3 regions of the Kribbella sp. NPDC050241 genome follow, and region 3 is predicted to be linked to each of the others. Evidence: riboswitches for the same ligand, from Rfam matches in the RefSeq annotation. Region 3 holds a riboswitch; each other region holds the start of a gene.
The links. A riboswitch is a leader RNA that binds a small molecule or an ion and turns the genes downstream of it on or off. The one in region 3 is predicted to bind thiamine pyrophosphate.
Positions count from the first base shown of each region.

Region 1: linked by a shared signal. The riboswitch ahead of thiC (phosphomethylpyrimidine synthase ThiC) and the one ahead of thiS (sulfur carrier protein ThiS) in region 3 are both predicted to bind thiamine pyrophosphate.
Region 2: linked by a shared signal. The riboswitch ahead of ACIBG5_RS27390 (purine-cytosine permease family protein) and the one ahead of thiS (sulfur carrier protein ThiS) in region 3 are both predicted to bind thiamine pyrophosphate.

Region 1 is NZ_JBITJE010000002.1:753,402-755,597, reverse strand. It holds gene thiC (phosphomethylpyrimidine synthase ThiC) at 1-1,252, opposite strand, end outside; TPP riboswitch at 1,243-1,365, opposite strand; gene ACIBG5_RS11465 (lysophospholipid acyltransferase family protein) at 1,417-2,163, shown strand.
Region 2 is NZ_JBITJE010000006.1:129,923-132,118, reverse strand. It holds gene ACIBG5_RS27400 (hypothetical protein) at 1-590, shown strand, start outside; gene ACIBG5_RS27395 (alpha/beta fold hydrolase) at 587-1,249, shown strand; TPP riboswitch at 1,270-1,396, shown strand; gene ACIBG5_RS27390 (purine-cytosine permease family protein) at 1,390-2,196, shown strand, end outside.
Region 3 is NZ_JBITJE010000002.1:508,094-510,289, reverse strand. It holds gene ACIBG5_RS10405 (MFS transporter) at 1-362, shown strand, start outside; gene ACIBG5_RS10400 (YceI family protein) at 359-886, shown strand; TPP riboswitch at 922-1,038, shown strand; gene thiS (sulfur carrier protein ThiS) at 1,029-1,235, shown strand; gene ACIBG5_RS10390 (thiazole synthase) at 1,237-2,013, shown strand; gene ACIBG5_RS10385 (DUF6807 family protein) at 2,010-2,196, opposite strand, start outside.

The sequences.
Region 1 (2,196 bases), 250 kb from region 3:
TCACACCGGTCTTCACGTCGTCGCGATCCGGCAGGCCGAGGTGTTCCTTCGGCGTGACGTAGCAGAGCATCGCCGTACCCAGCCAGCCGATCTGGGCCGCACCGATCGCGCTGGTGATGTGGTCGTACGCCGGTGCGACATCAGTTGCCAACGGCCCCAATGTGTAGAACGGCGCCTCGCCGCACAGCTCCTCCTCGAGCCGGACGTTCTCGGCGATCTTGTCCATCGGCACGTGCCCCGGCCCCTCGATCATCACCTGGACGTCGTGCTCCCAGGCGATCTTGGTGAGCTCGCCCAGGGTCCGCAGCTCGGCGAACTGGGCCGCGTCGTTGGCGTCGGCGATACATCCCGGTCGCAGGCCGTCGCCGAGTGAGAACGTCACGTCGTACTCGCGCAGGATCTCGCACAGCTCGGCGAAATGCGTGTACAGGAAGGACTCCTGGTGATGCGCGAGGCACCAGGCTGCCATGATCGACCCACCTCGCGACACGATCCCGGTGATCCGGCGCGCGGTCAGCGGGACGTACCGCAGCAGGACGCCGGCGTGCACGGTCATGTAGTCGACGCCCTGCTCGCACTGCTCGATCACTGTGTCGCGGTACACCTCCCACGACAGCTCGGCCGGATCGCCCTTCACCTTCTCCAGCGCCTGGTACAGCGGCACGGTCCCGATCGGCACCGGCGAGTTGCGCAGGATCCACTCCCGCGTCTCGTGGATGTTCTTGCCGGTGGACAGGTCCATCACCGTGTCCGCACCCCACCGGGTGGCCCAGACCAGCTTCTCCACTTCCTCCTCGACCGAGCTGGTCACCGCCGAGTTGCCGATGTTCGCGTTCACCTTCACCAGGAACTTCTTCCCGATGATCATCGGCTCGCTCTCCGGGTGCCGCCGGTTCGCCGGGATCACGGCCCGGCCGCGCGCGACCTCGGACCGGACGAACTCCGGGTCCATGCCCTCCCGCAGGGCGACGTACCTCATCTCCTCGGTGACGGTGCCGGCTCGCGCGTGCGCCAGCTGGGTCAGTGGCGCGCGCCCGGCGATCCAGTCCCGCCGCAGCGCGGGCAGACCGGCTTGTACGTCGATCCGCGCCGACGCGTCCGTGTACGGACCGGAGGTGTCGTACAGGTCGAGGTGTTCGCCGTTCGTGAGGTGGACGCGGCGGGCCGGGACCTCCAGCTCGCCGCGATAGATCTTCTCCGAGCCCGAGATGGGGCCGGTGGTGACAGTGGGCCGAATCGTGCTGACAGTCACTGTGCTGCTCCCTACGCCGGAATTACCCGGACAGGTTCGGCGGTCGGCGGCGCCGGACATGTGTCCAGCCGCCCTCTCAGCCCGCTACGGTGCGAGCTCCCGCGATCTCCAATTGTCACGGTCACTCTAACCTCTCGTCTTGACCGGGCCGGTAGCGTCGGGGGATGCGAGACCTCGTGTACCCGCCCGTGATCGGCTTCGCGAAGACCGCGTTCAAGGTGCTCGATCTGAAGATCCGGCTGACCGGGACAGAGAACGTGCCGCGAACCGGCGGCGCGGTGATCGCGCTGAATCACATCAGCTATGTCGACTTCATCCTGGGCGGGTTCGGCGCGGTGCCGAGCAAGCGGCTGGTCCGCTTCATGGCCAAGGACGTGCTGTTCCGCAACCGGTACTCCGGTCCGTTGATGCGCGGCATGCACCACATCGCGGTGGACCGGTCGGCAGGTACGGCGTCGTACCGGGAGGCGATCCGCTATCTGACCGACGGCGAGATCGTCGGGGTGTTCCCCGAGGCAACGATCAGCCGGTCCTTCGAGCTGAAGGAGTTCAAGTCCGGCACGGTCCGGATGGCCGCGGAGGCCGGCGTACCGGTCGTCCCGCTGATCCTGTGGGGGACGCAGCGGATGCTGACGAAGGACCATCCGCGCGACTTCTCCCGGCATCGCGCGATCGCGATCACCGTCGGCGAGCCGATGACGGTCGGCACCGACGACGACGCGGCCGAGGCGACGGCGCACCTGCGGACGACGATGGCCGGGATGCTGGACCGGACCATCCGCGACTACCCGGAGCAGCCGGCCGGCGCCTGGTGGCTGCCCGCGTCGTACGGCGGTGGTGCGCCCTCGCCCGCGGAAGCGGAACGCCTGGACCAGGAGGAGCTCGCCCGGCGGGCGGCCCGCCGCAAGTAAGCACACCGTCAGTAACGCGGACAAGACCTTGAC
Region 2 (2,196 bases), on a different contig from region 3:
GGCCTGGCACTCCGTACGGCCCGCCCGCGCATCCGCAGCAGCATGAGCTGCCGACGTACGGGCGGGATCAACCCGTCGCGCCCCGCGATCCCCGCGCCGCCCGGGTCGTCCTGCTCGCCGCGATCATCGCCGGCGTCTACGGCCTGCTGGTCATCTCGATCCAGCGGGTTGCCCTCCGGGAGATCTCCCAGGCTCCTGGCTCGCCGCTCAACCACCCGCTGCGCACCGACGTGATCGACACGATCGGCCAGCTCCTGCTGCTCCTGGTCGGCGCGGTCGCGCTCTGGATGTGGGGCCGGGACGTGCTCGCCCGCCGGAGGGCCGGCCGCCAGCCGGATCCGGTCGAGCTCGGCGGACTGCTGCTGGTCGCGGTGTCGATGGTCCCGATCCTGATCTGGCTGATCATGATCCTGTCGACCGGCATGGGCGCGATCGACGACTCGCTGCACCGGCTGCCCACGGCGTACGGCTGGGGTGGTCTCGGCCTGCTGATCCTCGCGGCCGGCTTCGCCCTCGGCTACCGCGAACTCAAACCGGAGCTCGGCAACCCGGTCGTCCAGGCCCGCCCGGACCGGCCACCCTGGGAGTGAACGTCCCCGTCGTCCTGGTCCCGGGTCTCGGCCTCGGGCCGGCGTCGTACGACCGAACCGTCGAGCACCTCACCACGCCGTACCACCTGGTCAGCCTGCCCGGGTACGGCGAACCGGCCGGTGCCAGGGAGGATCTGCGTCCACAGGCTCTCGGGACGGCGCTGGCGGACAAGATCCGGGAGCGGGCGGTCCTGGTCGGGCACTCGGCCAGCTGCCAGATCGTGGTCGAGACCGCGATCGCCTTCCCCGAACTGGTCCACGCCCTGGTCCTGGTCGCACCGACCGGGGACATTCGGGCGTCGAGCTGGGTGGACCTGGCCGCCCGCTGGCTGGGTTCCGCCGTACCGGATTCGCCACGGCTGATCCGGGTCGTCACCCCGCAGTACGCCCGTACGACGCTGTCCTCGATCGCGCGCGCCGGCGACGCGGCCAGGCGCCACGATCTGGCCGCGGTCATCGGCAGGGTGCGGGCGCCGGTGATGATCGTGCGCGGCCGGCACGATCTGGTGTCCACGGCCGAGTGGGTCGCACGGCTGGCCGAGCTGTGCCACGGTGAGGCGCGGACGCTGCCGACCGGCGCGCACATGCCGGTGGTGACCAACGGTCCGGAGCTGGCCGCTCTCATCCAGCGGGCGGCCGCCGCGCCGGATCCTGCCTGACGCGTTATCGTTGACGCGGTAGCAATCCTTGCGGGAGCTCGCACCGAACGCGCGGGCTGAGAGGGCGACGAGCTGAGGACAGCCGGGTCGCCGACCGCCTGAACCTGACCGGGTAATGCCGGCGTAGGGAGCGGGTCACCATGACCAGTACTGCTGTTCGTCCTGCCGATCAGACCGAGGCGCCACTCGTCCTCACCACGGACTCTCCGCGCACGCTCGGGTTCCTGGACCAGTTCACCCTCTGGGGGAACTTCGGCATCTCGCTGTTCGGCCCGGTCACCGGTGCGCTGGTGGCGGCGTACACGGGCTCACTCGCACAGGGTCTGCTCGCGGTCGTCGTCGGCTGCGGGATCGGCGCGCTCGTGCTCGGCGGCGCAGCCGTGTTCGGCTCGCAGACCGGCGCACCGGCGATGGCGAGTCTGCGCGGTCTGTTCGGCCGTCGCGGTTCGATCGCGCCGACCGTGCTGAACATTGCCCAGAACGTCGGCTGGGCCACGATGGAGATCATCGTCATCGCGCAGGCCGCGGTCGCGGTCACGAGCGAGCGGTGGCGCTGGCTGTTCGTCCTGGTGGCGGGAGTGATCGCCACGGCGATGGCGGTACGACCACTGGGCAGCGTGAAGGTGCTGCGGAAGTTCATGGTCTGGCTGGTGCTGATCGCGTCGGTCTACTTGTTCGTGCAGGTGCTCAGCAAGCCGGTGCATGATCTGCCGCAGGACAGCGTGTTCGGCTTCTGGCCGGCCGTCGACCTGGCCGCCGCCGGTGTGGTGTCGTTCGCGCCGCTGGCCGCCGACTACACCCGGCACTCGCGCACGAACAAGGCAGCCTTCGGTGGCTCTGCACTCGGCTACGGCCTGGCCGCGATCGCGTACTACGCCTTGGGCGTCTTCGCGGTCGCCACTCTGCAGACCAACAGCGAGGACGTGATCACCGCGCTGGTCACGCTG
Region 3 (2,196 bases):
TCCTGGTCGGAACTGTTCTCGCCGCCGTACTCATGCTGGGTGCGTACGCCGGTGGTGCGCTGGGACTCACGCTCCTCGTGGCCGGCGTACTCGTCCTCGATGTCTCGATGCAGTCGGGGATGGTCGCGAACGTCACCCGGATGTACCAACTCGACCCCGGCCGGCGCAGCGCCATGAACACGGCGTACATGGTCTGCGCCTACTCCGCCGGCAGCCTCGGCTCCTGGACCGCCGTACGCTTCTACCACGCCCTCGGCTGGTGGACGGTCCCGACCTTCGTCGCCGCCCTTGCGAGCCTCGCCCTTCTCCGCCTGGTCCTGAGGCCTGACAGTTCGGATGGCGGTCTCGTCGTACGTGTATGACTACGACGACGATGTTGAAGGAATTGACTGGGGACTACGCGGTGGATGCGGCGCGGTCGAGGTTGGGGTTTACGGCGCGGCACACGGTTGGGCCTCGGGTTCCTGGGCAGTTCGAGGTGTTCAATGGGGTGCTTCGGCTGGATGGGGAGGATCCGAGCCGGTCGACGGCGGATCTGACGATTCAGGCGGACAGCATCCAGACCGGCGACCGGCGGCGGGATGCCGCGCTGCGTGAGCACTTCCTCGACGCGGAGACGTATCCGTCGATCAGGTTCAGGTCCACGAAGGTGAGCCAGACCGGTGTGACGACGTTCACGGTGACGGGGAATCTCACGATCCGTGGCGCCACGCGGCCGGTCGTCATACCGCTGGAGCTGACGGGCACCGACGATGGGGTCGCGTTCACAGGGTCGCTTCCGCTGCTGCGCAAGCGCTGGTCGGTGAGCTGGAACGCGGCCGTCAACCTCATGGTCGCCCAGAAACTGGACCTCCACCTTGAGCTCACGGCCAACCGCATCGCCTGAGCCTGGGTTGTCTCGATCGCCTCTGGTGGTTAGTGTCGAACTGCCGCGGGAGCTCGCACCGGAGCGGGCTGAGAGGGCGACTGTGTACGGCGTCGCCGACCGCTGAACCTGAATCGGGTAATTCCGGCGTAGGGAGGAAGCGATGCAGGAATCCGTCTGGGTGAACGGTACAGAGACCACGGTCGCACCGGGGAAGTCCGTTGCCGACCTGATCCAGGAGTACTCCGACCGCACCACCGGGATCGCGGTCGCGGTCAACCAGACCGTGCTCACGCGCAGCGAGTGGGCCGGTACCACGCTCAAACCGGGCGACCGGGTCGAGATCGTCAGCGCGGTACAGGGCGGCTGACATGGACGACCCACTGGAGCTCGGCGGCCGGACGTACACCTCGCGTCTCATCATGGGTACGGGCGGTTCGGCCAACCTGGAAGTGATGGAGGAGGCATTGCTTGCCTCCGGCACCCAACTGACCACGGTCGCGATGCGCCGGCTCGGCACCGGCCACGAGGGCTCAGTCCTCGACGTACTGGTGAAGCACGGTATCGAAGTGCTGCCGAACACAGCCGGTTGTCACACCGCCGCGGAGGCGGTGCTCACCGCGCGGATGGCCCGGGAGGCCTTGCAGACCGACCTGATCAAGGTCGAGGTCGTTGCCGACGACCACTTGCTCATGCCCGACCCGGTCGAGTTGCTGGATGCCGTGGACACCTTGGTGGCCGACGGGTTCACCGTGCTCCCGTACACGAACGACGACCCGATCCTCGCCCGCCGCCTCGAGCAGGCGGGATCTGCGGCGGTGATGCCGTTGGCGGCGCCCATCGGTTCCGCGCTCGGGATCCGCAACCCCCACAACCTCGCGCTGATCGCCGAGGCCGCGAACGTCCCGGTGATCGTCGACGCCGGAATCGGTACGGCGAGCGACGCGGCGCTGGCGATGGAGCTCGGGTGTGACGCGGTCATGCTCGCCACCCCGGTCACGCGCGCGGAGAAGCCTGCCCTGATGGCGGCCGCGATGCGCGACGCGGTCGCCGCCGGCCGCGCCGCCCGCCTGGCCGGCCGGGTCCCCCGCCGCTGGCACTCCGCCCTCGCGTCCTCCCCAGCGACGGGCATCGCGTCTCTCGGCTAGAGCAGGCGACCCATCAGGGTGCGGGCTTGGGACAAGTCCAGCGGGTGGTCGAGGAGCAGTGCGCTCAGGGAGAACGAGACCGCCTGCTCTGGCTGCAGATCCAGGGGGCCGTCCCAGGCCAGGGCAGGACCGGCACCGACGTAGTCCTCGGAGCGTAGGAACCACGGGCGGACATCACCCGGC